2 regions of the Brevibacillus schisleri genome follow, and region 2 is predicted to be linked to the other one. Evidence: a T-box and tRNA genes for the amino acid it is inferred to sense, from the RefSeq annotation. Region 2 holds a T-box; the other holds one or more tRNA genes.
The links. The T-box of region 2 lies ahead of trpS (tryptophan--tRNA ligase). A T-box ahead of a tRNA ligase gene usually reads a tRNA of that ligase, here a tRNA-Trp.

Region 1: it has a tRNA-Trp gene. The T-box ahead of trpS (tryptophan--tRNA ligase) is inferred to sense a tRNA for this amino acid. The anticodon was not compared.

What each region holds. Positions count from the first base shown of each region.
Region 1 is NZ_JBVNDM010000001.1:1,180,351-1,195,715, reverse strand. Features, by position in the region: gene ACUUHJ_RS06125 (YiaA/YiaB family inner membrane protein) at 5-292, opposite strand; gene yhbH (sporulation protein YhbH) at 380-1,537, opposite strand; gene ACUUHJ_RS06115 (PrkA family serine protein kinase) at 1,614-3,512, opposite strand; gene ACUUHJ_RS06110 (hypothetical protein) at 3,870-4,070, shown strand; gene ACUUHJ_RS06105 (hypothetical protein) at 4,309-4,869, opposite strand; gene ACUUHJ_RS06100 (HAD family hydrolase) at 5,017-5,742, opposite strand; gene trmL (tRNA (uridine(34)/cytosine(34)/5-carboxymethylaminomethyluridine(34)-2'-O)-methyltransferase TrmL) at 5,768-6,238, opposite strand; gene ACUUHJ_RS06090 (ferric reductase-like transmembrane domain-containing protein) at 6,378-7,085, shown strand; gene ACUUHJ_RS06085 (amidase domain-containing protein) at 7,086-8,057, opposite strand; gene ACUUHJ_RS06080 (methylated-DNA--[protein]-cysteine S-methyltransferase) at 8,185-8,718, opposite strand; gene queG (tRNA epoxyqueuosine(34) reductase QueG) at 8,745-9,896, opposite strand; gene rnhA (ribonuclease HI) at 9,893-10,327, opposite strand; gene ACUUHJ_RS06065 (B3/B4 domain-containing protein) at 10,442-11,113, shown strand; gene ACUUHJ_RS06060 (purine/pyrimidine permease) at 11,129-12,460, opposite strand; tRNA gene ACUUHJ_RS06055 (tRNA-Leu) at 12,588-12,669, opposite strand; tRNA gene ACUUHJ_RS06050 (tRNA-Cys) at 12,678-12,751, opposite strand; tRNA gene ACUUHJ_RS06045 (tRNA-Gly) at 12,780-12,855, opposite strand; tRNA gene ACUUHJ_RS06040 (tRNA-Gln) at 12,863-12,937, opposite strand; tRNA gene ACUUHJ_RS06035 (tRNA-His) at 12,964-13,039, opposite strand; tRNA gene ACUUHJ_RS06030 (tRNA-Trp) at 13,067-13,140, opposite strand; tRNA gene ACUUHJ_RS06025 (tRNA-Phe) at 13,148-13,220, opposite strand; tRNA gene ACUUHJ_RS06020 (tRNA-Asp) at 13,262-13,338, opposite strand; tRNA gene ACUUHJ_RS06015 (tRNA-Met) at 13,402-13,478, opposite strand; tRNA gene ACUUHJ_RS06010 (tRNA-Val) at 13,557-13,632, opposite strand; tRNA gene ACUUHJ_RS06005 (tRNA-Glu) at 13,666-13,739, opposite strand; tRNA gene ACUUHJ_RS06000 (tRNA-Ser) at 13,744-13,836, opposite strand; tRNA gene ACUUHJ_RS05995 (tRNA-Asn) at 13,840-13,915, opposite strand; rRNA gene ACUUHJ_RS05990 (23S ribosomal RNA) at 13,968-15,365, opposite strand, start outside.
Region 2 is NZ_JBVNDM010000001.1:1,409,964-1,425,328, forward strand. Features, by position in the region: gene ltrA (group II intron reverse transcriptase/maturase) at 1-988, shown strand, start outside; gene ACUUHJ_RS07260 (Crp/Fnr family transcriptional regulator) at 1,147-1,755, shown strand; gene ACUUHJ_RS07265 (queuosine precursor transporter) at 1,825-2,505, shown strand; gene ACUUHJ_RS07270 (chitobiase/beta-hexosaminidase C-terminal domain-containing protein) at 2,677-8,166, shown strand; gene trpS (tryptophan--tRNA ligase) at 8,226-9,212, opposite strand; T-box leader at 9,337-9,613, opposite strand; gene ACUUHJ_RS07280 (TetR/AcrR family transcriptional regulator) at 9,745-10,335, shown strand; gene ACUUHJ_RS07285 (HXXEE domain-containing protein) at 10,351-10,887, shown strand; gene ACUUHJ_RS07290 (ArsR family transcriptional regulator) at 10,931-12,253, shown strand; gene ACUUHJ_RS07295 (M4 family metallopeptidase) at 12,410-13,996, shown strand; gene ACUUHJ_RS07300 (aminoglycoside phosphotransferase family protein) at 14,132-15,085, shown strand; gene ACUUHJ_RS07305 (hydantoinase/carbamoylase family amidase) at 15,231-15,365, shown strand, end outside.

The DNA.
Region 1 (15,365 bases), 230 kb from region 2:
TGGGCTATTTCGGCGTTTCTTTCTCCACTTTCGATACCTTCAAGTTAAATTCTCTTTCCTGCTCCTCAATAATCGCTCGATCCTCTGCATTATCTCTCACTACTTTTTGTGTCAAAATCGATCCAACTGCTACCAGAAGCATACATGCGATATAATACCCCTTTTCGTGCAGCTGAAGACCCGTCGCATTGTATAAACCGATGGAAAATAGCAGTACACCTGCGCCCAATGTAAAGTATGCCAAGAAAGTGAAGGCTCCCGTGTTGCGCATCCGATGCTTTTGTGGATACATAGTAACACCCCTCACATTTTGTTCATCCGACTCATACAAACAAATACAAGTCAACCGGACGATTTCTCGCCCGGTTGCTTCCATGGACTACCTCACAGCTTCTTTCTTGCCAAAGAAAGTACGCAATGCCTTGTATACCTCGCCCTTTTCCCGAATGACACAATGCATGAATTTCGGCTCCTTGATGTGGCGATACGCTGACATAAGAGTGCTGTGCCTATTATACTGATTCACTTCCCCATAGCCGAACATGTTGCATCTCTCCATGAGCTCTTTTACCAGCTTTACGCAACGTTCATTGTCAGACGTGAGGTTGTCGCCATCGGAAAAATGGAACGGGTAAATGTTGTACTGCGATGTCGGGTAGCGGCTATCGATGATCTCCAACGCTTTTTTGTAAGCAGAGGAGCAGATCGTCCCCCCGCTCTCCCCTTTCGAGAAAAAGGTGTCCTCCGTCACTTCCTTCGCATCCGTATGATGGGCAATGAAGACGATCTCGACCTTTTCATACTTGGTGCGCAGAAAACGTACCATCCAGAAGAAAAAGCTGCGGGCGATATACTTTTCAAACACACCCATACTACCCGACGTATCCATCATCGCAATAATGACAGCATTGGAATGAGGCTTGATGATCTCTTCCCACGTCTTGAAGCGCAGATCATCATCGGTGATCCCAAGCTCCATATCACTGTAGCCTGCCAGCGCATTTCGGCGAATGGCCGCAATCAGCGTACGTTTTTTATCAATGTTACCCATCAAGCCCTTTTTCCTGACATCATTGAACCGGGTCTCTTCCACGACGATTTGTTCCTCGTCTTTTTGTTGAAGGTTCGGTAGCTCCAGCTCTGCGAAAAGCATCTCCTGCAATTCTTCTACGCTGATTTCAGCCTCATAGTAGTCTACACCTGGCTGATCGCCCGCTCCCTGCCCCTTTCCTGGCCCTTGCTCCGGATCGCCGTCACGGGCTACGACATCGCCTACCTTACTGTTTCCTTTACCTTGACCGCCATGTTTTCCCTTTTGGAAGTTAAAACGCAATCGGTATTCATCCAGGGAGCGAATAGGGATCTTAATGACTTCCCGACCATTCGACATGATGATGTTTTCTTCACTGACGAGATCGGGCAGATTTTTTTTGATCGCTTCTTTCACTTTTTCCTGGTGTCGATTTTGGTCCTGGTACCCTTTGCGGTGCAGCGACCAGTCTTCCCGGGAGACAATGAACGATGATTCATCTTTCATGCCGTCTCCTCCTAGCAACTGGCGCAATCTGCGCCGAATATGATTATGACGTTCCCCTCATGTCGCCAACGTTCTGTCATCTGTTCAACAGGCTTCCCACGTAGCGCAGTAGCTCATTTGCGCAAACCGGGCAATATTGATGCTCTTCGATAAGACGCTTGGTAACCTCATTAATTTTCTTGAGCTGATGCTCATCCGGTGTTTTGTTCGAGGTCGTAATCTTGACGACATCCTTCAGATCGGCAAACAGCTTCTTCTCGATAGCTTCCCGCAGACGATCATGCGTGCTGTAGTCAAAACGCTTCCCTTTACGTGCATAGGCCGAGATACGGATGAGAATTTCTTCACGGAAGGCCCGCTTGGCATTTTCCGAGATGCCGATTTGCTCCTCGATGGAACGCATCAGGCGCTCATCTGGATCCATCTCCTCACCGGTAACGGGATCACGAATTTTATTCATGTTGCAATAAGCTTCCACATTGTCCAAATAGTTATCCATGAGCGTTTTTGCCGACTCTTCATAGCTGTAGACAAACGCCTTCTGCACTTCTTTTTTCGCCAGCTCGTCGTATTCCTTGCGCGCGATCGAGATGAAGTTCATATACCTCTCCCGCTGCTCCTTGGTGATGGACGGATGCTGGTCAAAGCCTTCTTTTAACGCCCGAAGAATATCAAGCGCATTGATGCACTCCGTGTCGCGACGGATCAGTGCACTGGAGATACGGTTGATGACATAACGCGGATCAATACCGGACATTCCTTCATCGGCATGCTCGTTACGCAGCTCTTCCAGATCGGCTCCCTTGAAGCCTTCCACCGATTCACCGTCATACAGCCGCATCTTTTTCAGCAGATCGGCCCCTTGTTTTTTCGATTCTTTCAAGCGGGTCATAATGGAAAAGACTGCTGCTGACCGGAGCGCATGCGGTGCAATATGCACATGCCCCAAGTCGGATTGCTTAATTAATTTCGCGTATATTTTTTCTTCGTCACTGACACGCAGATTATACGGCATCGGCATGACGATAATCCGAGATTGCAGTGCCTCATTTTTCTTATTCCCAATAAAAGCCTTGTACTCCGATTCGTTCGTATGCGCAACAATCAGCTCATCTGCAGAAATGAGGGCAAAACGACCTGCCTTGAAGTTTCCTTCCTGTGTCAGCGACAGGAGATGCCACAAAAATTTCTCGTCGCATTTCAGCATTTCCTGGAATTCCATCAATCCTCGATTGGCTTTGTTTAGCTCCCCATCAAAACGATACGCACGAGGGTCAGACTCAGAGCCGTACTTCGTAATCGTCGAAAAGTCGATACTCCCCGTCAAATCGGCAATATCCTGTGACTTCGGATCAGAAGGGCTAAATGTACCGATCCCGACACGATTGGCTTCGGAAAACAAAATCCGGCGAACTGGGAAATCCTCGATGCACCCTCCGAATTCGGACTCCAGCCTCATCCGGTTATAGGGCGTTAATTCTCCTTCAATCTTGATGCCCAGCTCTTCTTCTACCTCTGGACGCAGCTCGTGCGGGATAAGATGAAGAGGCTCTTCGTGCATGGGGCAACCATCAAGTGCAAAGATCGCTCCGGCTTCCGTCCTGGAGTACTCCTCCAGTCCCCGCTTGAGCATCGTCACGAGCGTAGACTTACCGCCACTGACCGGGCCCATTAAGAGCAAGATGCGTTTACGAACATCCAGACGACGCGCAGCCGAGTGGAAATATTCCTCCACTAGGCGCTCAACAGAACGATCCAATCCGAAGATTTCTCGACTAAAAAATTGATACGAACGTGAGCCGTCCTCGTTCTCTTCAACCCCCGCGCTTTTAATCATGTTGTAGACGCGTGAGTGCGCCGTCTGGGCAATTTGCGGATTTTTACGTACTAGTTGCAAATATTCGGCGAATGTTCCTCTCCACATCAGGTTTTCTTCGCGGGCCCGGTGCTCAGCGATCCGTTTTAAAATGTCCATGTTCGACACTCCTCCCTCTTAAGCCCCTCTCTCTTCCCAACGACAATGTACTCTCATGTATATGTCCGCCTGCGGTCACGCATTCACGTGCAAGCCGTTTTCTCCGGTTGCCAACAGGCTCTTACAGCCTTTACATATGTGTATGCGCGACATCAGCACAAGTTTCAGCAATCTTCCCATAAAAATACGGCACATTGCTTTTTGGCGGCTTGGAAGATTACGGAATTGTAAGGTTTAACAAGCGTAGCTGTAAGTTGATTCGATAGTTTGTAATCCCTCTCCCCCTGTAAAATACAATCATAAGCAACATACACGGAAAGCCAATACGGATTGGCGTAAAATATTGGAGGAACGAACATGGACATCCAAACAGAACGCATTCAAGTGAAAAAAGGACTTTATTTGACCGGCATCGCAACCTTGGTGATTCTCTCGGTATTTATTTACCAAGCAGTGACAGGAATGGAACTCGATACAGGAGAAATACTGAGTGTGCCCATTTCGCTTTGTGCCTTCTTGAAACTCGTGAATGACCATCGAAAATTGTCACTTACGTAAGGGAGCAACAGCTTTAAGGCGTTTGCAAAGTGGGCAGGCTACGCTATAATGGGAGTAGTTTGTTTACGAAAGGGGCTGTCAAACGTGGGTACATTTATCGTAGCATTGGTCTTCGGAGCTTTTCTGTTTTTCATTCTGACAGCTGGCTACAACGAGGACAAAACCTGGAACCTGTAAGAAGCATCCAGGGAAAAAAGCAGGCGGCCTACTGTGGCAACCTGCTTTTTTTGTTTTCTTGTTATTTCTTATTCTCTTTCTTTTCTGCTTTTTTTGCTTCGATTTCTGCCTTGATTTCTTTTGCGCTCTTACCTGCTGTTTCAACGCCCCACTTGGCAGCCTTTTCTTTCAGATTCGTGAGCTGTTCTTGCTTCTTCGCTTCTTTTGCTGCCTTTTTCTTGGCGTTTGCTGCTTTCTTTGCGGCTTTTGCTTCTTGAATAGCCGCTTTTACTTCCTTCGCTGTCTTACCTGCCGTATTAACGCCCAGCTTTACAGCCTTACCGTTTAGCTTCGCGAGCTGTTCTTGTTTCTTCGTTTCTTTTGCTGCTTTTTTCTTAGCGTTTTCTGCTTTCTTTGCGGCTTTTGCTTCTTGAATGGCGGCTTTTACTTCCTTATTTGTTTGATCCGTGGTTTCGACGCCCCACTTGGCAGCCTTCGCGTTCAGTTTTACTCTATTTTCTTCCTTTTTCTCCGCTTTCGAGTGCGTAGCTGTAGCATCCGCTGCTGTATCCGCCGCAGCCACTACAGAGATACCACTAAACAGCAAGGTAGCCATAACCAGAGACGAAACAAGTTTTTTCATGCAAGATTTCCTCCTTTTATTATGTAAAACGTAGTTGTACACCCCTTAGCCTACCTGATGATTTTGGGAAAAGTATGTGAAAAAGCAGGCTTGGCCATTTTTTCAAACGGACAACCTGCTTCTCGGTTATACTTTCATAATGATTCCTTACCCTGCAAACACACCGCTTTTTTCAGAAATCGCCGTAAACAGCTCTTCTAATGATCCCCGCTGATCGACCTGATACTGAGGCTCACCACGGTCTTCCATCCAATTGGTTACCAGAAACGTTTTCATTCCCAGCTTGGATGCGACCATGTCCTCCTGCATGTGATTCCCGACCATGACACAATCTGTCGGCTCAACCCCAAGCTTTTGGCAAATCTCATTATAATAACCAGGATTCGGCTTCGTGAAATGCGATTCCTCGTAGACAGTGACCAACTCGAAATCATCCGGGGACATCCCGATCCAAGCGAGGCGATGGTGAATCGCATCCCGCGGGAAAACAGGATTCGTCGCTACTGCAATCCGAAATCCTTGCTCTTTGGCGGCAGCAATAATCTGCTTTGCCCATGGCGAAGGATACGTCAGGTGAGACAGTGTCGGAAATACATCGCGATAAAACGAATCGAACAGAGGCCATATTTCCTCTCGATCCCACTCACTGTGTTCCGTAAAATGTTCGATAAAAACTTGCTCGTTCGTCTTGTCGGGCTCTTGGTTCATGATCATTGCTTTGGTCGCATCCCAAACCAACGCCAACAGCTTTTCGGTATCGTACTTATCTCCGACATGACGGCCTACTTCAACCAAGTAATTTTTGACAAAGGGTTCTGTCTGCATCTCTAATAGTGTACCGTCCAAATCAAACAGGATGGTGTTCACAGTCATAATCGATCTCTCCCTCCCAAATGCCTTACGATAACGATGGAAAACCTAACTGGCGAAGTCCCTCAAACAAGACAATTGCTGCACAATTGGACAGGTTCACAGAACGGGTCGCACCGCTCATCGGGATACGAATAGTCTGTTCCCGATATTTTTCTGTCAGCTCTTCTGGCAAGCCTGTTGTCTCCTTGCCCAAGATAATGTAGTCGCCATCCCGGAAGGCAACGTCCGTATACAACTTGTCCCCCCAAGTCTCCACAAAGTAAAAAGTGCCCGCCCCTTCTCCTTGTGCCTCAACAAAGTGCTCGAAGCTCTCATGATGGTGAACGTTAACTGCATGCCAATAATCGAGACCAGCTCGCTTCAGGTAACGATCGTCTGTTGAAAATCCTAGTGGATGAATCAAATGCAGATGCGCTCCTGTCGCTGCACATGAACGGGCGATATTTCCCGTATTGGCAGGGATGAGCGGCTCATGCAAAACAATATGTAACGGCATATCTGAAAATCTCCTTGTAAATTGCGAACTTGTTACCAGTACATGTCCTATTATACCACCGTGCCCAGCTTCTGTAACAAATGGAGTGCCTGCTGCATCTAATCAGAAAACTTTGGCTATCGAAAGGAGTGCTGATTGGATGGGGACACTCACTTCATTGGGGCGACGCCTTGTCGCACATGTGAGCATCCTAAGTTTGATCCTGCTAGGTGCCAGTTGGATGTGGGCTGATTTTTCTTCGTTCCCTGCCATGGAAACATGGAGCATGCTTCTCGGCTATCTCTCATTTATTTTGATTGGCTGCACCTTATTGATTGGTCCACTCCAGTCCTGGCTCCCTGCTGGCTGGATGACTATCAGCTTGTCCATCCGCCGAGATATCGGCATATGGACTGGGCTAACTGGACTGCTGCACGTCATTCTTGTGCTCGTCCTTTTTGAAAATGAGCCTCGCCTGATGATCATACATGAAAACCGTTCAGAAAAGGCTGATGGATGGCTGGGTCTGTTCTTTGTCGCTTCCTCTGATCCGACTACGTGGCCATCTCCAAACTGGACCCTTACAGGCGTTGCGAACTACCTTGGGCTGTTTGCCTTTTTCATTCTACTAGCCCTGTGGCTGACATCTTCTGCACGGGCAGAAAAATGGCTGGGTGGCTCCAGTTGGAAAAGGCTCCATCTCGCCAATCCATGGCTTTTTGTCATCGTCTTGTTCCATGGCTTGATTTACATCCAATCCATTAAAGGAGAACCGCATACCTTTTCAGACATGCTCGTTTTCGCAGCTATGATTTGGGTGGTTCGCAGCATCGCTTTTATACGAAGAGCTTGTTATCGCAAGAGGTAATTACACCCCTCTTATATGAAAGAAAGCATAGCGCATGTTGGGCGTATAGGCTGTTGAATCCTCATATGCCCAGTAACGCATGCTGCTATCTGTCGTATGGGCATTCACTAACGGCATCTGATTCGCGTCTTTTGCGACCACGATCGTATTGTGCTGAAAACGCCCATCTCCGTTAAAATCATAACAAATGATATCACCTGGGACCAATTCGGCCGCAGAGCTTTTCGTAACTGCCCGCATAGGTGCTCCACCCGATTTCAAAAGCAAATACAAGCTATGCGCGACCGTCCAGCTATAACTCCAAGAGGCGCCTTTTCCCGTGCGAATCCACCAGCCCTTGCCCATCTCTTTAGACATCAGCATAGGGATTCCGCCTGCGTGTAAACATTGCGAAATAAAGTTCGTGCAGTCATCCGTAAAACGAGGATACACGGGATTGGTCGTGTTCCAGTAGCGTTCCGCATACGCGACTGCATTTGCAGCATTGTACCCTCCCGCTCCATGCACGATCAGCATCGGTTGGTCGATGGCATCCTCGACGCCTGACACAACGATGATAGGCTCCTCCTCCTCTTCCTCGATCACCAATTTTTGATCACCATTCGACTCCCTTGCCCCGATGATCGACCACTTTTCGTTCGTTTTGAGCAACTGGAGCTGAAACAATCGTTTGTTTGCCTCTTTGTACTTGGTTTGCTTAATCCCTAGCGTTTTATTTTCTTGCCATTGAACCGTTATTTCCATGGTGGCATCAGTATCTACCCAGCACATGGGTGTTACTTGTCCCTGGACTGCCAATAATTTGACTCCCCGTTCCTCAGCTCTCTGCTTCTCCCGGTTCAGTCGATTCCACTCTTCCTGTACGCCAGAATCTTCTGTGCAATAAAAAGGCAGCAGCCGCTCATACTTTCCATCCATAGATGACTGGTGAACTGCTTGAAAGTATTGCTGAACAAATTCACGCCACTCCACTTTCCCCTCCTCCTTTCCGCCTCCAGAATGCGACAAAGCCCATGAACTGTTCATCTCAATGAAGAATATGTCGTTCGTGGAGCATTCAGAAGAAAAAGAAAAGCTGTCCGAGCAAGCAGACAGCTTATTAGGAAGAAGCGTGAGCAAAAAGTGGACCTTCTTCTAGGGAAAGTAAATATTCTTTAATGAATAAGCCACCGCCGTACCCGACCAAGGCACCATTCGAGCCAATGACACGATGGCACGGTATAATGACAGGAATCGGATTACGATTGTTCGCACCGCCAATAGCCCGAACGGCTTTCGCCGCTCCAATTGCCAAGGCAATATCTTTGTAAGAACGAGTTTCTCCATAGGGAATGTTCGATAGCTCATTCCATACAGACTTTTGAAAGGGAGTTCCGTACAATACGGTTTGAACATCAAACCTCTTGCGCTTGCCTGCAAAATACTCTTCTAGCTGTAATTTTGCGGGCTCATTAATCGCATCGTTACGCGTTGGGGTAATCCCTACGAACGTTTTTTTGCACCAGCGCACAAGTGGCTCCAATCCGTCTTGTTCATTGGCAAACTGAATGTAGCATAGCCCTTCTTCTGTAGAAGCCAAGAGCAATGGTCCAATCGGTGAATCCATCATGGTATAGCCTAATTCCTTTGCCATTTAACGTCCTCCCTCTATTGTTCAAACTAAGCCTGTTCACGGATCATGCTCAGGCCTTTTTCTATCTCTTCCACCACCTCGGGTGACGCCTCTTTTGCTTTTGCGGTAATGAGCGCCTCTTGTGCCTGCTCTCCCCCGATTTTTCCAAGCGCCCATGCAGCAGTTCCTCGGATGACTGGACGAGGGTCTTCATATAAAAGACGCTCCAAATGAGGAACAGCTGTCCGATCCTTGAAATGCGCAAGTGCTAGTATGGCATTGCGCTGAATGGGCTTTTTGCCCCGCCAAGATGAAGAGGATTGGCCGAACTTTTCCTTGAACTCCTTATTGCTCATCTGGAGTAGCGGAATCAATAAAGGCTTGGCAATCTCCGGGTCAGGTTGAAATTCAGCATGATGGTCGTTGTCGATGCGGCGATTCTTCGGACATACCGTCTGACAAGTGTCGCAACCATACAGCCGATTCCCGATTTTCCCGCGGAATTCATCTGGAATAAAGTCTTTCACCTGTGTCAAATAAGCTACACATCGCTGTGCATCAAGCTGCCCGCCCTGAATCAAGGCTCCGGTCGGACAAGCGTCTACACATATATTACAGTCGCCACAGCCTTCTTCGATTGGTTGGTCGCTTGGCAACGGAAGATTCGTTACAAGCTCCCCCAAGTACACCCATGATCCGAACTCCGGCGTTATGATGGCGCAGTTTTTTCCTACAAACCCAATCCCGGCTCGCTCGGCTACCGCACGATCAGACAGTGCTCCCGTATCTACCATGGATTCGATCCGAGCCCCTGGCTCCAGCTCCATAATGAATCGCGTCAGCTTGTCCAGCTTGTCGCGCAGAACGTGATGGTAATCGGTTCCCCATGCTGCACGGCACAAGATTCCCCGATATGCACCAGGCTCTGACTTTGGTGGATTTTTGAGCTTGGAAGGGTAGGCCAGCGCTATTGAAATCAGCGAACGTGCCCCGTCCAACAACAGTTCCGGGTTCGTCCTCTTTTCTAAATCAGGCTCTTCAAATCCAGATTCATAACCCTTTTCCCGATGTCCAAGAAGCCGTTCTTTTAAGGTCGTGAATGGATCGGCACTGGCAAACCCGATCTTATCGATTCCGATTTCCTTTGCATAATCAATGATGGACTGCTTTGTCTGCTCCCAGTACAGCAAGTCGTTCACAGTTGTTTAATCGCTCCTGTCGCCAATTCGTCGCAGCGGTTATTCCATTTGTTGTCGGCGTGTCCTTTGACTTTTACGTACTCTACCTTGTGGGTGTCCATCAATTGCAGCAGTTCTTTCCATAAGTCCTGATTTTCCACCTGCTGGCCTTTACTATTTTTCCAGCCGTTTTTCAGCCAGCCTTTATACCAGCCTTGCTTGAAACAGTTGACCAAGTATGCACTATCACTGGACAGCGTCACCTTACAAGGCTCCTTCAATGTAGAGAGCGCCTTGATGGCCGCCATCAGCTCCATTCTGTTATTCGTTGTATGTGGTTCGGCACCGGACATTTCCTTGATGTGTTGGCCGTACATCAGTACAGCTCCCCAACCACCTGGTCCTGGATTGCCGGAACAAGCTCCATCTGTATAAATCTCAACCTCACGCATCGTCATCGTCAGGATTCCCTCCTCTGTTCTCTTCTATTGTATCGAAGCTTAGTCGCTTCCACAAAAATTTTTTGTTATACTACCAAAAATAGGTTCAGTAAGGAGTGTCTATCGATGAAAGTTCAGCTAGATCCTTCCGTGTCCGATCGTCTGCCGCAATTTTCTCTCGGCATTTTACAATACAGCAATGCTTCCGTCAGTGACTCCCCAAAAATGCTACAGGGCCGTATCAATTATTATGTGGAGAGCTTGCGGCTGGATCACGACACCGCAAACCTGACAGAAATAGAAGGCATCCGCGAGTGGAGAGCCTGCTTTAAGCAAGTTGGTATCGATCCGTCCAGATACCGCCCTTCCTCCGAAGCATTACTTCGCCGGCTGTTGCAGGGAAATCCTTTTTTCTGGATCAACAGCGCCGTTGATGTGAATAATTTTTTCTCGGTTTTGCACGCGCTTCCGTTCGGGATTTATGACGTCAATCACTTAGCGGGTGATATCACTTGTCGACTCGGCCACGCCGAAGATGTCTATGAAGGATTAAATGGACGCGAAGTCAACATGGAAGGAAAACTACTGCTCGCCGATGGTAACGGCGCATTTGGGAGTCCCATTGTCGATTCCAAGCGTTCATGCGTAACGGAACAAAGCCGCGCTCTCCTCCAGGTCATCTTCTTCCATGAAAAAATGGAACCATCTAAAAAAGAAGAAATCGTAGGTTCAGTTGGTCGCATGTTTACGGAAATCAACGGTGGCGAGCTGACTCACTCCTCTATCTTTACTGCCTAAGAAAAAGACGGCCCGTCATGCAGCCTGGCCGTCTTTCTTTACGCTATCTTCTTCCTTTTTTCTAAAAACGATATGTTCCAGGACCAGGCACACAATAACGCCGAGCAATAAGCCATTTCCGAACAAGAAGCTAGCTAATGCAGGGAGTTTCTGCCAAGCTACAGCAGGTACGAACATGACTCCGATCCCGACCAAAAGCGAGCTACCCCCAACAATTATCGTGCGTTCGTCCATCTTCACATTTACGTAATCCTTCAACCCGAAGCCCAGCAGTTGCGTATAGGAAATGAACATCGCTGCATATGCCACTGGAGTAGGCAAAGCCGCCAAAAAGTGAGCAACAGTGGGAAGTAGCCCAATCAGCATCATCCCCAGCATTGCAATCACAAAAGGCAGGCGCGAAGCCATTTTCGTTGTTTGAATAACCGCTGCTGCCAAGGAAAGTGGAATCATACCTACCACACCGCTCAAGCCTGACAGGAAATGGGATACCCCTGTAAAAATACCACCGCGATTGTACTGCTTTTCAGTAGGCACCGTATCTGTCGCTTTTCCCATAACCGACAAACTCGTCATGAGGTTTGTCAACAGAACGAATCCTGTCAGCATACTCGTTAATACAACGCCCCAATCCCAGCGTGGGGGTCCCCAAAAGAAAATAGAAGGCCATGAAAATAATTGCTCAGTAGTCCGGACAGGTTCTGTCCATCCAAGCAGCGCGTACACGATCCAGCCCCCAACCATGCCAAACAAAACGGCAAAACTGGAGAATCTCTTCGTCCGCATAATGAACACAACAAGGGCTACGATCCCTATGGACACAAGTGCCACACCCGGTTGTACCTCCCTTGAATGCTGAAAACCAATACCGAGCATGCCTGTGAGAATGTTACTACACAAAGAAACAGCAAGTAAAATCATATACGTACCTGAAACCAACGGCGTAAACCACTTCTGTAATTTGCCAATCCAGCCTAATAAGCCAAAAATGAAAAAGAGTAGACCTGCTAATATCATACCCACTTGAAAGGATTGACCAATTTCTTGTGGATGTAGACCCATGCTCGTTCCGAGTTGAGCCAAAATGATAAAGATCCCCCACCATAGTCCAGCCGGACCTTCTATCATCGGATAACGGTGTCCAATCCAAACTTGCAGTAGTGACGCGAGTCCAATGTAAAACATGGTCTGCTGCATCAGCTTTCCAATTTCATCAGCCTGTAAACCGTACATATCTCCAATCATTAGTGGTACTGCCACACTGCTGGAAACAGTTACGATCATCCATTGTAATACGGACAGCGTTGTAATCCCCATTGGCGGCTTATCTTGCAGTTTGTAAAACACCTCAACCACCTCGTCTTTTTGCGTACACAAGTTGTCTATTTCCCTGTCTACACTATGTGCATATTAAAGCAGAAAAAAACCCCAATCATCAAGATATCTTGACATTCAGGGTTAGCCTGTAAAAGTATGGTGCCGGTGAAGGGACTTGAACCCCCACGGTTTCCCTCACGATTTTGAGTCGCGCGCGTCTGCCATTCCGCCACACCGGCAAATATTTTGGAGGAGGCACCCGGATTTGAACCGGGGGTGAGGGTTTTGCAGACCCGTGCCTTACCACTTGGCTATGCCTCCATGATATAAGGTAAAACAATTTGAGAAATGGAGCGGACGAAGGGTCTCGAACCCTCGACCTTCGCCTTGGCAAGGCGACGCTCTACCAATTGAGCTACGTCCGCATTTTAATGGCTGGGGTACTAGGATTTGAACCTAGGAATGACGGAGTCAAAGTCCGTTGCCTTACCGCTTGGCTATACCCCAATAAGTAATCCCCAACTATAAATTTATGGGGCGATCGATGGGACTTGAACCCACGAGTGCCGGAGCCACAATCCGGTGCGTTAACCCCTTCGCCACGACCGCCATGATTACTACTATTGTTTTGAAAAATGGCAGGGGCAGTAGGAATCGAACCCACACCAAAGGTTTTGGAGACCTTCGTTCTACCGTTAAACTATGCCCCTATAAAGGTGGCTCGGGACGGAATCGAACCGCCGACACGAGGATTTTCAGTCCTCTGCTCTACCGACTGAGCTACCGAGCCTTATATCCATGCTTTACGCGCCAATTTCATTTGATTAGAAATGGCGGAGCTGACGGGACTCGAACCCGCGACCTCCGGTGTGACAGACCGGCGTGAACTCCAACTTCACCACAGCTCCATATTTGTTTGCACCCACTAGGTGCTCCGATCCTACTTGATCAAGTAGAGTAAGTAGAAAATTTGGTTGCGGGAGCAGGATTTGAACCTGCGACCTTCGGGTTATGAGCCCGACGAGCTACCGAGCTGCTCCATCCCGCGATAGTCAGGACGACTGAGTGTCAGTGTTACCACAGGACGTGGCGCTTTTAGCTGACCTTCCTTGTCCTTTGATATAAATGGTGGAGGCTGACGGGATCGAACCGCCGACCCTCTGCTTGTAAGGCAGATGCTCTCCCAGCTGAGCTAAGCCTCCAAATCACCTACAAACATGTAGGGATTTTCTAGGTGACCCGTAGGGGATTCGAACCCCTGTATGACAGCGTGAAAGGCTGCTGTGTTAAACCGCTTCACCAACGGGCCAAGATGGCGGATGGAGTGGGATTTGAACCCACGAGACGGTTCGACACCGCCTACACGATTTCCAATCGTGCTCCTTCGGCCGCTCGGACATCCATCCATATGGCTCCTCGGGACGGACTCGAACCGCCGACCGATCGGTTAACAGCCGATTGCTCTACCAACTGAGCTACCGAGGAACGTTGAAGGTTTATTCCTTCAAAACTGAATACGCATGATTGCTAAGAGTGTGTGGATAAGTCCTCGACCGATTAGTATTCGTCAGCTCCACGCGTTACCGCGCTTCCACACCGAACCTATCAACCTCATCGTCTATGAGGGGTCTTACCAGCTTGCGCTGTGGGAAGTCTCATCTTGGAGGGGGCTTCACGCTTAGATGCTTTCAGCGCTTATCCCGTCCGCACATAGCTACCCAGCTGTGCCACTGGCGTGACAACTGGTGCACCAGCGGTGCGTCCATCCCGGTCCTCTCGTACTAAGGACAGCTCTCCTCAAACTTCCTACGCCCGCGACAGATAGGGACCGAACTGTCTCACGACGTTCTGAACCCAGCTCGCGTACCGCTTTAATGGGCGAACAGCCCAACCCTTGGGACCTACTTCAGCCCCAGGATGCGATGAGCCGACATCGAGGTGCCAAACCTCCCCGTCGATGTGGACTCTTGGGGGAGATAAGCCTGTTATCCCCAGGGTAGCTTTTATCCGTTGAGCGATGGCCCTTCCATGCGGAACCACCGGATCACTAAGCCCGACTTTCGTCCCTGCTCGACTTGTAGGTCTCGCAGTCAAGCTCCCTTCTGCCTTTACACTCTACGAATGATTTCCGACCATTCTGAGGGAACCTTTGGGCGCCTCCGTTACCTTTTAGGAGGCGACCGCCCCAGTCAAACTGCCCACCTGGCATGGTCCTCTCGCCCGATAAGGGCGACGAGTTAGAAACTCCGTACATCAAGGGTGGTATCCCACCGACAGCTCCACAGAGGCTGGCGCCCCTGCTTCTCAGCTTCCCACCTATCCTGTACATGATGCACAAAGTTCCAATACCAGGCTACAGTAAAGCTCCATGGGGTCTTTCCGTCTTGTCGCGGGTAACCTGCATCTTCACAGGTATTATGATTTCACCGGGTCTCTTGCCGAGACAGCGCCCAAGTCGTTACGCCTTTCGTGCGGGTCGGAACTTACCCGACAAGGAATTTCGCTACCTTAGGACCGTTATAGTTACGGCCGCCGTTTACTGGGGCTTCGGTTCAAAGCTTCGCTTGCGCTAACTCATCCCCTTAACCTTCCAGCACCGGGCAGGCGTCAGCCCCTATACTTCGCCTTGCGGCTTCGCAGAGACCTGTGTTTTTGCTAAACAGTCGCTTGGGCCTTTTCACTGCGGCCCCCTCGGGCTATTAACCCTACCGAGGCGCCCCTTCTCCCGAAGTTACGGGGCCATTTTGCCGAGTTCCTTAGCAAGAGTTATCCCGCGCACCTTAGGATTCTCTCCTCGCCTACCTGTGTCGGTTTGCGGTACGGGCACCTTGTTCCTCGCTAGACGCTTTTCTTGGCAGTGTGAAATCAGGGACTTCGGTACTTAAATTTCCCTCGCCATCACAGCTCATGCTTCACGGTGTGCGGATTTGCCTAC
Region 2 (15,365 bases):
CCAAGTTCTTACTCCCATATTCGATCCCCACTTTTCAGAATCCAGTTTCGGATTCCGACCGAATCGCAGTGCGCATGACGCTATGAGACAAGCACAATCTTATATTTCCGAAGGATATCGCTTTGTCGTAGATATGGACTTAGAGAAATTCTTCGACCGGGTAAATCACGATATTTTAATGAGTCGGGTTGCCCGAAAAGTAAAAGACAAAGCTTTGTTGAAACTTATTCGCGCATACTTACAAGCAGGCATCATGATCAATGGAGTCTGCCTCTCGGCAGTAGAAGGCACACCACAAGGTGGCCCGCTTAGTCCGTTATTGGCGAACATCCTGCTTGACGACTTGGATAAAGAGCTGGAAAAGAGAGGACATCGCTTTTGTAGATACGCAGACGATAGCAACATCTACGTGAAAACAAAGCGGGCGGGAGAACGGGTAAAAGAGAGTATCCAAAACTACTTGGAGAAGGTACTTAAGCTAAAAGTAAATGAGCAGAAAAGTGCAGTGGATCGACCTTGGAAACGTAAGTTCCTCGGTTTCAGTTTCACTAACGCAAAGCAAGCAAGGATTCGGCTTCATCCAAAATCACTTCTGAAGTTGAAAGAGAAAATCCGCTTCATCACAAATCCGGTATGGAGCATCTCTATGGATGAAAGGATTCGGAAGCTAAACCAGTATCTCATGGGATGGGTTGGATATTTCGCCCTTGCAGATGCAAAGAAAATTCTACAATCCATCGAAGAATGGATACGGCGTAGACTCCGACTTTGCTTGTGGTCTCAGTGGAAGCGAATAAAAACCCGATATCGAGAACTTCGTTCTCTGGGTTTATCACACGTCCAAGCAATAGAAATTGCAAACACCCGAAAGGGTGCGTGGCGTTCCACAAAGACTCCTCAAATACACAAAGCCCTCGGAGTTGCATACTGGCAACAACAAGGGCTGAAAAGTTTAGTACAACGATATTCTGTTCTTCGTCAAGCTTGATGAACCGCCGTATACCGGACGGTACGTACGGTGGTGTGAGAGGACGGGAGTTAGTCACTCCCTCCTACTCGATTGGAGGAGGAAGAGGTGATTGACAAATAGATCTAAATACATAAAAGTATAGGCAACTAGTTATTTGGAATGGCGAGGGTTGCATCATGAGTGAGCAAATCGTTCTAGCCAAGAAAACAGTATTTCAGACACCGACCGACACTCGAATGGGCATTTTCTTCATTCAAAAGGGACTCCTGCGTCTTTCCCGGCTGAACGAGGAGGGAAAGTCCTTTACCGTGGGATTGCTGGGACCAGGAGCTGTTTTTGGCGAGATTGAGGAAATGGTGTTAGGGTCACGCGCTGTTTACATTGAAGCGATGCAAAAAACGACCCTTACTCATTGGAGTGCGACTCGGATGGAAGAAATGCTGAAAGCATGTCCACCAAGCCTGAAAGAAATGATGTTGCAGTTGTCAAAACGATTGGGGGAACAAGAGGAGAGGATGGAAAAGCTGGCCTTGGAATCGGTTAGGGATCGCGTATTGCATTTGTTGGTTCAATTATGTCAGCGGTTTGGAAAAGCAGAAGAGCCGTTTTGGAAATTGACCGTATCTCTCTCCCATCAGGAGATTGCCAACATGGTGGGGGCGACTAGAGAAACCGTTTCATTAGCATTAGCCGGTTTAGTCGATGAGGGAATAGTGTTGGTGTCCCGCATGTCGATTGCTGTGCATGCCTCGAGAATGGTTGATAAAATAAGCGAATGCAAGTAAAATGATTGAATGCTCAAAACGGGCCGCGGTTCGTAAACTCCCGCGTTATCAAAACTAGGAGGAAATCATATGTTTAATTTTTGGATCGGAGTGCTTTTTGCTCTGGTTAACTTCGGGCTGTTCCTGCTCTGCTACCGATTATTCGGCAGAATGGGACTGTACGCGTGGATCGGAATGGCTACTGTGCTAGCCAACATTCAGGTTGTCAAAACAATCGAGATGTTCGGTTTGGTCATGACGCTCGGCAATACGATCTATGCATCTATTTATTTGGTAAGCGATCTATTGAACGAGAAGTATGGAGAAAGAGAAGCGAAAAAAGCCGTGTGGTTCGGCTTCTTTACCTTAATTGCGGCAACGATCATCATGCAGCTCGTGCTGGTGTTTGAACCACAGGAAACAGATATCGCCCAAGGTTCCTTGCAGACGATTTTTGGCTTGATGCCAAGAGTGGCATTGGGTAGCTTGTGTGCGTATTTTGTCAGCCAATTTGTCGACGTAAAAATCTATTCGTGGTTGAAGAAAAAATGTCCAGGTCCAAATCAGCTCTGGATTCGCAATAATGGAAGCACGCTCTTCAGTCAGATGCTTGACTCCGTTACTTTTTGTACGATTGCCTTTTTAGGAGAATTCCCGATGGACGTATGGTGGCAAATCCTATTGACTACCTACCTGATCAAGTTTGTCGTATCGGCAGCTTCGACACCGGTTCTATATATCGCACGCAGTATGAAAGTAGACGAAAGCTAATTGACAAAAACAGAGAAAAACCGCCAAGGAAGATGGAGCTTGGCGGTTTTTATTTTTCCATGTTTAGAAGGATTATACAAACTTTACATCAAATTTACATAAGATTCAGGTTATACATTTACCATCTTATAGTAGCTACTTCCGAATGATGTGAGGAGGAATGATGCAAGAATGATGAAAAAAAGAAGAAGTGCTTCCCGATGGCCGAAGCTGGCGTTAATAGCCGCAGTCATGATGGGAACAGTTTTACCGACCGGGTGGATGCCACAGGCAAAAGCTGCGCGGGCTGATCATGTGGTGATTAGTGAGGTGTATGGAGGTGGGGGAAACTCTGGTGCCCATTACAAGAATGACTTCATTGAACTGTATAACCCGACAGTCAAGGCTGTTTCGGTTGGAGGCTGGTCAGTGCAGTATGCTTCTGCTACAGGAACGGCGTGGCAAAAGGCAGGGCTGACTGGAAGCATAGCCCCTTACGGCTTCTATTTGGTTCAGCTAGCAACATCGGGTGCAGGAGGAGGGGAACTGCCAACTCCTGACGATAGCGGGACTTTGAACTTGTCAGGGACGAATGGGAAGGTTGCGCTGGTTAACAATGGTGACCCGTTAGCAGGGGCAGATGTCACCTCCCAGGCCAGTGTCGTAGATATGGTTGGCTTTGGTACTGCCAATTCATCTGAAGGCAACTCATCAGCACCAGCTCCCTCGAATACGACCAGCATCCAACGCATTAGCGACGAGCGCGGCATTGTGCCGAACGGAGGAAATGGCTGGGATACCAATAACAACGGCAATGATTTTATCACGGGGGCTCCTACCCCAAAAAACACGCAAAGCCCAGTAGAAGCGCCGCTACCAACAGACGTGACCGATAAGTTGAACGCTACGGAACTTATTTTTGATCATACTGATCCTATCCAAGCAACAATTCGCGGCTATGTCGGTCTGGGGCGAACTATCAAGGTTTATGCGAGTCAGCCTGCAGGAACAGGTAACGACACTCCTTTGGCCCAGCAAGATTCGGATGCGTCCGGACTGATCGAGCTGACTTTTGCCAATCCCGATCCAAATGCGCAGGGAGTCTATCTCACAGCAACGGAAGGGAGCAAGAAGGAAAGCACGAGCATCGAGCTGAGGCCAGCGGTAACCAGCCCAGCTATGATTCAGGATAAAGTCAGCCTGCAAGCATTGAACGGTGTGGGCGAGCTGCGAGGAGTAGCAGGTGCGGCAGCAGGGAATGCGATCCTGCGTGCATACGATCCGCAAAAACAACCGCTAATGCTTAGTAACAAAGAAACAAGAACGGCACAGGCGAACGGGTCATTTTCTTTTACAATTCCAAACATTGACCAGTTGGATTATATTCTCATAACGCAGCAAACAACTGGGGAATATGGCAAGTCGTTTGAGAGCCCGGAAGTTAGCATTACCAAGTCAGCCGTAGGTTCGACTACGATTGCAGAAGCAAGAAACACTCCGGTAGGCACGAACGTGATTGTCGTCGGAACGGTGACGGCGATGTTTGAAGCGGGCGGCCAAAACAACGTCTACTTCCAAGACGATACGGCAGGACTCGTACTTCGTGCGTCAGGGCTGACTGGCAAAATTGAGGTGGGAGACAAGATCCGAGCTACCGGAAAAATGAGTGATTATTATGGACTTGCTCAACTCGAAGCGCTCACCGATAACGTGGAAATGGTGCAAAAGCAAGCAGGTGTGCCTAGCCCGCAAGTAGTAACTTCTACTGATTTTGCAGCTGCTACAGGAGAGGCTTTGGAAGGCAAGCTGGTAACTGTGAAGGTGGTTACTGTCAAAACAGCATCAAGTGGCAATTACACGCTGGAGGATCAGCACGGTACGTTTGTGTCTCGACCGGATGCCTCTCTGACACTTCCAGTGAACAAGAGCTATGCAGCTATAACAGGCGTGGTGAACTACGACCGCAATGTTTACAAGCTGGTGCCGCGCACTGTGGCTGATCTCGTCGAGGACGAGAATAAAGTCCCGATGGTCACAGCCAGCCCAGCTGGTCCTATGGTGACAAAAGGAACAAAAGTCACGCTCTCGACGACGATGGCTGACGCTACGATCCTCTATACGGTAGATGGTTCAACGCCGAGCAGAGGGAGCATCAAGTATACGGGACCGATCCAGATTGATGCGGATACGACCCTTTCAGCCATAGCTGTCAAGGATGGTTACACAGACAGCAATCTAACGACCTTCCGCTATGTGATTCAAAAAGATCACATTCGTATCCATGACATTCAAGGAGCCACGCACCGTTCACCGATGGCGGATGGAACGGTGACCAATGTTCCGGGAATCGTAACGGCTATCGTCAGAAGCGGCAGCAATGTACAAGGCTTTTATATGCAAGACCCGCAACCGGACGCAGACCCCTTTACCTCTGAAGGCATTTACGTTTACGAGCCAAAAGCAACGGTCGCCCCTGGTGATGAAGTAACGGTTAGCGGCACGGTTAAGGAATACGTACCATCGAACAGGGCGGGCACAGACCTCACCCAGACGCAAATTGATGCAACCTCGTACGCCGTTGTAAATCCAGCAAAGGGACTCCCAGAACCACTCATCCTGGGTAAAGACAACTACGAATATCCGAAAGGAATTATCGACAACGACAGCCTCGGCAAATTCGATCCAGACCAAGACGGCATCGACTTCTGGGAAAGCCTCGAGGGCATGCTGGTACAAATCGACAATCCAATCGTGGTTGGCGAAACCAAGACGTTTACCAATCCACGCGCAACAGAATTTGTCGTCATCGATGATCGAGCCCATCCGAGTCAGCCGCGTACGCCAGCCGGCGGAGTGGTACTGGAAGCCAATGATTTTCACCCTGAGCGCATCACGGTATCGGACAAACTCGAATCGATTACCGGAGAGGTAAAAGTCGGCGACAAATTTGACGGACCGCTGGTAGGCATCATCGACTACAGCTTTGCGAATTACAAGCTGTTCCATACACGGTCATTTACGGTACAGCCAAGCCATTATGAGCCGCAAGTGACAAGTATTTCGCCAAAAGATGATAAGCTGACAATCGCTTCGTACAACATCGAGAATTTCTCGGCAAAAACCGATTCCGCCAAAATCAACCGCATCGCCGAGACGATTGTGGACAACATGAAGGCGCCGGATATTATCGGTGTGGTGGAAATGCAGGATAATAATGGACCAACGGACAATGGGCAAACAGATGCGACACAGTCTGCGGATGCATTGATCAAAGCAATGGAAAACAAAAATGGCCCGACTTACCGATACATCGATATCGCGCCACAGAACAATCAGGATGGTGGACAGCCAGGCGGAAACATCCGTGTCGGCTTCTTCTACAACCCAGGACGGGTACAGCTGGCAGCAGGAACGCCAGGCGGCGCGACTGATGCGGTGCAAATCGAGACACGAGATAGTGTAGCGCATTTGTCACACAATCCAGGACGGGTAGATCCGACCAATGCAGCTTTTGCTTCGAGCCGTAAGCCACTGGCAGCGGAGTTCATTTTCCAAGGCGAGCCAGTCATTGTCATCGCCAACCACTTCAACTCCAAGGGTGGAGATCAAGCGCTGTTTGGAAAAGATCAGCCGCCACAGCTGGTCAGTGAAGTTCAGCGAATGAAGATTGCCCGTGTGTTAAATAGCTTTGTAAAAGAAATTCATGCAGCGGAAGCGAACGCAAATGTTGTGGTGCTGGGTGATCTCAATGATTTCCCGTTTTCAAACCCGGTGCAGGAATTGGCAGATGGCGTTTTGACCAATATGGTGGAGAAACTGCCGAAGGGTGAGCAGTATACGTACGTGTACCAAGGGAACTCTCAGGTCTTGGATCAAATTTTGGTCAGCAACCATTTGGAGGATGACACGAAGGTTGACATCGTTCACATCAACGCTGGCTTGACCGAGAACGAGGGGCGTGTGAGTGACCATAATCCTGTCCTTGTCCAGTTGGACTTGAAGGATCGCGGCACGCCGGAAAAAACAGCACAAGAAGTGGCGGAAAGCATTACGCAGCTCACACAGCCCGCAGCGGGTGAGACACGCTTGAAGCTACCAGAAGTACCTCCAGGCTTTACTATCGCGATCAAGTCGTCTAGTGATCCAGCAGTCATTGCGCTGGACGGCAAAATTACACCGCCATATCGCCAGACGAATGTAGACCTTGTTTTGGAGGTCACGCGAGCGTCCGATCAATCGACAGCGGAAACTACAGCCTTGACCGTGCAGGTTCCAGCCAAGCCGGATTCCCCACCGCCAGTGACACCGCCGGACAGAACACCGACACCGGACTCGCAGCGAGAGTTGAACAAGCAAGCAGCTCAGGCCATCTCTACAAGCAGCGAGGAGAAAATCATTTTAGGACAGGTGGATCAAGTGCTCAGCCATCTGGAAAAACTTCTGGAGGCCAAGCAATGGACGCCAACTGAGAAATGGGAGACAGTCACGGATACAATCAAGACTGTACTCGAGGCAGTAGCCGAGCAGGCCGAGCGGGGAACCATCAGTGAAGAGACACTCCAAGATGTAACGAAGAGCTTTTTGGACAAAGCATTTGACCCGCTCACTGAAGATGGCATTGAGGATGAAGAGATTGCCCGCTTGGCACTTGCCTCCTTGACGAGCTTGGCGAAAACAGCACTGGAGCCGCTCGATGAAAAGGATATTTCCAAAGAGCTAGCCAAACATGTCCGCACACTGGCAGAAGAGCTTTTGAAAAAGCTTGGCACTGTCGTCGTAGATGATGGGGATGAGATCAAGGCAGATGATGAACAAGTAGATGAACTTCTGGAGATACTCGGGGAATTCATGAAAGCAGTCGAGTCCGTGAAAGAAAAGATCGGCTTTGCACCTGTGCTGTTCGTTCAGGTGAAAAAAGGCGATAAAGATGCGAGCGATACGGGTTCTCGCAAGGGAGAATCTGCTGATCCGACGGTGACCCTAGAACAGAAGCTCGTTGAACAATTAAAGGAAAAAGAGGTAGGCATTCGCGTAACCTTGGAGAGCGAGGCATGGGTAGAGGTTCCAAGCGCATATTTTTCGGCTCAACGTGCAAGGAAGTTTGCCCTCGCTCTGACAGAAGAAAATGGGAACGGGTGGAAAGGTGTGCCGAACCCTGGAGAAGCGTATCAATTGCAAGTGTGGAGCAATGGCAAAAAGGTGACCAGCTTCGGTAAAACAGGTTTTACACTGGGTCTGCCAGTCGCTGATGACACAAGCTCCAAGCTCCAAGCTTTCTCATACAAGAGCAATATATGGAGACCAGCAATTGGACTCAAGGGTAAAGCGATTCAGGTGACAAAAGAAGACGATCTAGGGATCTTTTCAGTAACGACCGCGGCCTCTTATGTCGTCGGGGAGAGTGCCCTGAAAAGGATTGAGATCGAGCCGAAATCTCTCAAGCTAGCCCAAGGGGAAGAAGCCCAGCTCAAGGTAATGGCGATTCTTGGTAATGATGCAGAAGAAGACGTTACTGAAGCGGAGGGTATCGAGTTCACATCCAGCAAGCCCGAACTGGTAGAGGTTGATGAGTCTGGACGTATTCTTGTCTTGGATGAAGCCAAACCAAGGACAAGAGTGACCATCACGATCAGCTACGCTGGCAAAACAGCCAAGGTAACTGTCACGGTTAAGAGCAATTAACGAAAAGAAAACGGGTTGGGAGAAAGCTTCCCAGCCCGTTTTTTTGTTGTGGAAATGGATTAGATACGTGCCATCCCCATCGCTTTTTCAACTTTGTACAACATCTCGTTCGCGACTTTATTCGCTTTTTCTGCCCCGGCAGTCAGGATACCATCCAGCTCAGAGGAGTGGAACAGCTGCTCAAAGCGTTCTTGAATCGGACGGAGTGTTTCTACGACAACCTCTGCCAGCTCGGTTTTGAATGCGCCGTAGCCTTTGCCCTCGTACATCGCTTCAATCTCATCCAGCGTTTTTCCAGAGCAGAGGGAGTAGATGGTCATGAGGTTAGAGACAGCAGGCTTCTCTGCTTTGTCATAACGCACAACGCTGTCGGAATCCGTTTGCGCGCGCTTGATTTTTTTCGTGATGGTGTCTGCATCATCCAGCATGGAGATGAAGGCGCCTTGGTTTGGATCGGATTTGCTCATTTTCTTGGTGCCTTCAGCAAGGGACATGATGCGTGCGCCAGTCTCCGGCAGGCGAACCTCTGGAATGGTGAAAATGTCGCCATAACGGTTGTTAAAACGAGCGGCTAAATCACGAGTCAGCTCCAGATGCTGCTTCTGATCCTCGCCCACAGGAACGAAATCAGTGCCGTACAGCAAAATATCAGCAGCCATCAATGGAGGATAAGCCAGCAGACCGCCTGGAATGGATTCGCCGCGTCCATCGGATTTGTCCTTGAATTGAGTCATGCGCTCCAATTCACCCAAGTAAGAGGTACACAGCATGATCCAGCCGAGCTTGGCATGGGCCGGTACTTCGGATTGGACGAACAGCGTCATTTTGTTCGGATCGAGGCCAACGGACAAATAGAGAGCCGCAAGACGACGGATGTTCTCGCGCAGGACAGCAGGCTCTTGTGGAACGGTGATCGCATGCTGGTCTACGATGCAGTAAAAGCAGTTGAACTGATCTTGAAGCGGAACGAAGTGCTTCATTGCGCCCAAGTAGTTGCCGAGTGTCATAATGCCGCTCGGCTGAATGCCGGAAAAGATGGTTTTCATGGGAAAGTTGCTCCTTTCAATCGTGAGATATGAATTCAAAAAGTCGACTTTTCAGGACTTCTTCGTGATCAAAAGTCGATTTTTTGAATGTCCGCTTTAAATACAAAAAGGTCCATCCGCCCTGGACAGGGACGAATGAACCGTGGTGCCACCCTTGTTATTTCACGCATGGAATCTCCATACGCAAAATCTCTTTGATCCGTACCGTTTCTGTGTAAGACAGCTTGATACGGTGTCCATTGTAACGTACGGACGTAACGCCAAAGCCTACTGCCGCCATGAGAGCGGGTTCGGTTTGGAGCTCGGAAGCCCATTCATCATTTCCTCAACACTGATTCGCACCAACCATCAGCTCTCTGAAGTCTCGCAAAATGACTACTCTTCTTCCTCATTGCCATCAAATGATACCCTTTGAGCAAATATTTTACATAGAGTGGAATAAAAAAGCAAGTAGGTCTTGACAAGAAAATCCAGAAGTTGTAAAAATAACTCAATAGTTACATAACTGATGAGTTACTTTTGGGGTGGAAAAATGACCAATGACAAACTGTCAAAAGGAGAGTTGAGTCGCAGTCGGTTGCTTGCAGCGGCAGCTTCTGAGTTCGCGGCAAAAGGCTTTCATCGCACACGGGTGAGTGACATCGTGAAAGCAGCAGGCTTGACACAGGCGTCGTTTTACCAGTATTTCGACAGCAAGGAAGGTCTGTATCAGCAGTTGACGGACACATTCGTCACCAAGCTGTGGGAATTGGCGGACAGCGGTCAAAAGGTAACGGCCTTGACGAAGGCAGATGTCTTCCATCAGGTACGGGAAAACTTGCTCGCCTTGTTCCAATTTTTTCAGGAGCAGCCTGACTTGACCCGGATTGTGCTGTATCAGGCAGAAGAGGCCGAAGAGCTGCATCGTAAGCTGGCTTCTATTGTTGCTGACAACTTGCGACAAAATCAGACTGCTGGGCATGTCCGTGTCGAGTTGTCTGTGGAGGTAGCGGCAGAGGCAATGATCGCAGTCGTAGACCGGATGACGACGCGGTATTTGCTGACGGGTGAGAAAACAGCGGAGGAGCTTGCAGATGACGCGGTATCTTTTTTGGCATATGGTATTTTGCAGACAAACGAATAGGAAGAGGGTGCTTGCATGCTGGAGCTGTCTCATCTGATTTGGCTGTTTTTAGTCGTTTTCATGTTTCATGATTTCGAGGAGATCGTGATGGTAGAAGGTTGGGTGCGAGCCAAGAAAGACATCATTAGACGGACTGTGCCGCAACGGCTTATGAAGATGCTGGAGCCGTCGCTTTCGATGAACACGGCGCAATTTGCCGTCGCAGTCTCTTGTATTTTCGCGGTTTTATCGGCAGCGGTTATCCTGACTGTCATGACACTTTCGTCTGGAACGTACCTTCCGTTTTTCCTGGTTTGTCTGCATGTGATGTTTCTCCATGTGTTCATACATGTTGGTCATACCGTTGTCCTTCGCACGTACACACCTGGTGTGGTAACGGCCGTGGTATTCGTTTTGCCGTATAGTTTATATACGTATGATCGATTGCTTGAGACTGGCTTTGTGACGTGGCCGTTGCTATGGAGTACATTGCCGTACAGCTTGTTGATCATACCTGTTTTGTACGTGGCACACCGGATTGGGGAGGCAGCAGGTAAAATGATCCCCCGATGAGAAAAAGAAAGGGAGTATGCTATCCTAGTAGGAAGAGATTGGTGTGAAAGAGGGAGTTTTGTTGAAGCTGCGACTAGGCGTAATAGGCGCCGATGATTCACTTGCCATCATCGAATCAGTCATGCGAGAGTTTCCTGAAATTGAATACTTGCCGATTGTCTATTGGAAAGAGGAGGAAATCCTCGATCTGATCATGCCACATGTGGATGAGGTGGATATGTGGCTTTTCTCCGGACAGGTCCCTTATGCCATGGTGAGCGAGTCAGGCAAGGTTCAAGTGCCGATGGCGTATGTGCCTCATCTCGGTGCGAGCTTGTACAGAACCTTGCTTCATCTGTCCCATCAATTGGGAGTCCGGGTGGAGGAAGTGAGCTTTGATACATTTTCATCAGAAGAACTGGAGCATTTTATGGACGAAGCGGGCATCGCTGGCGGCTACAAGTGGCTCAAGCATTACGAGGGAGCGATTTCAGCCGATGAACTGGCGGATTACCACGAACAGCTCTGGAGAGCAGGCAAGACAAAGGTGGCTGTCACCTGCTTGCGGACAGCAGAGTTAGAGCTGACACGAAGAGGTGTCCCTGTACATCGGGTCGTGCCGACGCGTGCAGGCGTGATTTCGGTCATTCACATGCTCTTGCGAACACACGAAATGCTTCACTTCAAAGATACCCAGATTGCCGTACAGATGATGGAGATTGATCCCTTTCGCGAGCTTGCCGGTGGCAATTTTTCTACAGATGAATGGCAAAATGCCGAGATCAAGACGATGGAAAAGCTGTTGCGTTACGCGAAGCATTTGCAAGGCTCATTGAAGACAGCGGGTCCCGGACGCTACGTTATTTTTACAACGCGGGGGAATTTGCAAGAAGTTACTCGCGATTATTCGACAATTCCCGACTTGGATGAGATGTTCGACATTCGTGCTGATCTGGTAACATGTGGGATCGGGATCGGCAAGACTGCTTATGAAGCGGAAATCCACGGTGGCGCGGCCCTCTTACACGCCAAAGAGCGAGGGAGCGGCAATTGGATGGTCTTTTTCGATGACAAAAGCGTCGTGGGGCCGCTCGGGCGAGACGAACAACTCACGTATCGGTACGACTCAGAGAAGCTGCAAGCACTTAGCCAGCTTACCTCACTCAGCGTCATGACACTGGCGAAGCTTGAATCCATCCTGAAAAAGCGCGGGTCTCAGGAGATTCATGCCCACGAATTGGCATCGCATCTACAAATATTGCCACGAAGTGCCAGACGCATACTGATTGAGCTGGAGTCAAAGGGTCTTGCGCAGGTCATCCGGGAAGAAAATCCGCACCCGCGGGGCAGACCGCGCAAGGTGTATCGGATCAGCTTACAATCGTAATTGTAATAAATTTACAAAAAATCATTTCTTTCAGGAAATGATTTTTTTGTCGTTAAAAAATTGTTCTCAAATTCACATTTATGACAAATAATAAGAGATGTAAACAACTATGAATTTACATAAAAAAGAATATTTTCCAAGGAGGAGTTAACGAGTATGAAGAAATCGGTTTTTGCAGTAACACTCAGCTTCGCATTAGGTACCACTACATTCCTTCCGTTGACAACGCAGGCCGCATCCGAAAGCATCGTGTATAGCGCTGAGTGGGATACCCCCGAATTTATCGGAGAAGAGTTCGAAGCAGAAGAGCTGGATGGCGAAGAAAAAGTTTGGGGATTCCTGGAGCAGTATCAAGACTCCTTCCGTATTGATGGAGATGTGAAAGATCACTTTAAAGTGCTAGATGAAGTGACAGACAATGAGACAGACATGACTCACTACCGTGTACAAGAAATGTACGAGGGCATCCCGGTCTATGGTTACCAGCAGACGATTCACGTAAACGAGGATGGAAATGTAACGGCATTCCTCGGTAACTACGCGCCTGACCTGTCAAACAATGATACGCTGACGGAAAAACCAAAACTCAAGGCAGACAAGGCGGTCAAAGAGGCCATCAAGGATTTGGAGGATGAGATTAACGAAAAAGTCGAGAAGTTCGAGGTGAAGCCAAAAGGGGAACTCTACGTGTACATCCACGAAGATGAATCGTATTTGGCTTACGAAGTGGAACTGAATTTCCTCGATCCGCTGCCAGGGCGTTGGAAGTATTTCATCGATGCAAATTCTGGTGAAGTCATTAACAAATACAATATGCTTCATGAGATTACAGGAACGGGTACAGGAGTACTGGGTGACACCAAATCGTTCGAAGTAACGAAAGTAAGCAATAACAACTACACGGCGAAAGACACGACTCGCGGCAAGGGAATTGAGACGTACACTGCACGCAATAGAACCAGCCTGCCAGGTACTCTTGGTTCTGACACAGATAACAATTGGACAGATGGAGCGCTTGTCGACGCACATGCGTATGCACAGAAAACCTACGATTACTACAAAAACGCACATAACCGCAACAGCTTTGACAATAATGGTGCGAAATTGATCTCCACAGTCCACTACAGCAACAGATATAACAACGCATTCTGGAACGGTACGCAAATGGTATACGGGGATGGAGATGGAAGCGTATTCCGCCCATTGTCCGCTGGATTGGATGTCGTTGCTCATGAATTAACTCATGCTGTCACAGAACGAACAGCCAATCTGATCTATCAAAACGAGTCAGGTGCACTGAACGAATCCATTTCTGATATCTTCGGGGCCATGATTGACGACGACGATTGGCTCATGGGTGAAGATGTATACACGCCAGGAACGCCTGGAGATGCACTGCGCTCTCTCGAAGATCCAACCGTTGCTGGTGATCCTGATCACTACAGTGATCGATACACAGGTCCAAATGACAACGGAGGCGTACACACGAACAGCGGTATCAACAACAAAGCAGCATATCTCCTCGCAGAGGGTGGTACACACACCGGTGTAACGGTCACAGGCATTGGTCGCAATGACACAGCAAAAATCTACTACTACGCCCTAACAAACTATCTCAATCCAAACTCTAATTTCTCCGCTATGCGACAAGCAGCCATTCAATCCGCAACAGCTCTTTTCGGTGCTAATTCCCAACAAGTAAAATCAGTAAAAGCTGCGTATGATGCAGTAGGCGTGCAATAATCACTGAGATATTTCGTGACACGAAATAATTTCCATACTAGTAAAAATTGTCTTGCTCCTTGTGGGGTAAGGCAATTTTTTGTATGTTGGTAGTAATTTACAGCGTGTGAATATGGAGTTAGAAAGGAGTAGCTCATGGATCATTTCAAAACCATATTGCGACACCATTATGATATAGACGCTGCTGATGTTCTTCCTCAACAAGGAGGATGGTCAGCACTTGCTTATAAAGTCATCAGCGACCAGCATTCCTATTTCTTGAAGGTCTATGAAAAAAGCAGAGCATCAACGCCCAAGTGGACAGCGCTGATCGATAAGTACGTTCCCATTATCCAGTGGCTATCACGCCAGACCAGACTACAAGGCAAACTTCCAGTTCCACTACTGACAAGAAATGCAGCGTATAAACATGAAGACGACATGGGCATCTATCAACTGTTTGAATATATGGAGGGGAAAACCATCGGGAGCCAAGCATTAAGCACGATGCAAGTCAGCCAGCTAGCAGAAATCATCGCGCAGTTGCATTTGTACGGGGAAGAGATCCCGGTCAGTACGGCTGCGATCAAGGAAGACTTCCACATCCTATTCGCCGAGCAGTTTAGAGAAATGCTGAACGAAGATATCTATCGTCTGCCAGATGATGTGAGTGAAATTGTCAAACCTTTTGCCAGCATACTGGCTACGCGCTTGAATGATTTGGAGATGATTGCCGAGGAATTGCGAGGCAGTGAGGTGAAAATGAAGCTTTGCCATACGGACATTCACAACTGGAACCTAATGCAATCTGGTCAACAGCTCATTCTCATAGACTGGGAAGGATTGAAGCTGGCTCCAGTAGAAGCAGATCTGATGTTTTTGGTAGATCAGCCGTTTTTAGAGGAGTTTATGGCTACCTATCTGAAGACACATACAAATTATGTCGTCAATCGACAAGCGCTGGAATTCTATCAAATCCGGCGTAGGTTGGAAGATATATGTGAACTGCTAGAGCAGCTTTTGTTTGATGAGCAGGAGGAAGAGGATCGAGTAGGGACGATTAGGCATTTGAAAGGAGAATTGAGTAAGGTTGATAGGAGACGAACATGATCGACGTTACTTATTTGAAAAGATTATTCAGCGCTTCTTGTCGAGTTATGCCTCCTTTTCAAAATAGACAGACTATTATACAATTAAGGACATAACCGTTAATCAACCGTTATTGACTCTACATAGAAAGGGGGAGTGACTCGTCATGATCAATTCGGATCGATTGTGGGATCGATTGGGACAGCTTGGCAACATTGGGAAGCAAGAGGCGGGCGGCATTACGCGGTTGTCTTTTACGCCTGAGGAGCGGGCGGCAAAAGATCTCGTCACAGGCTTTATG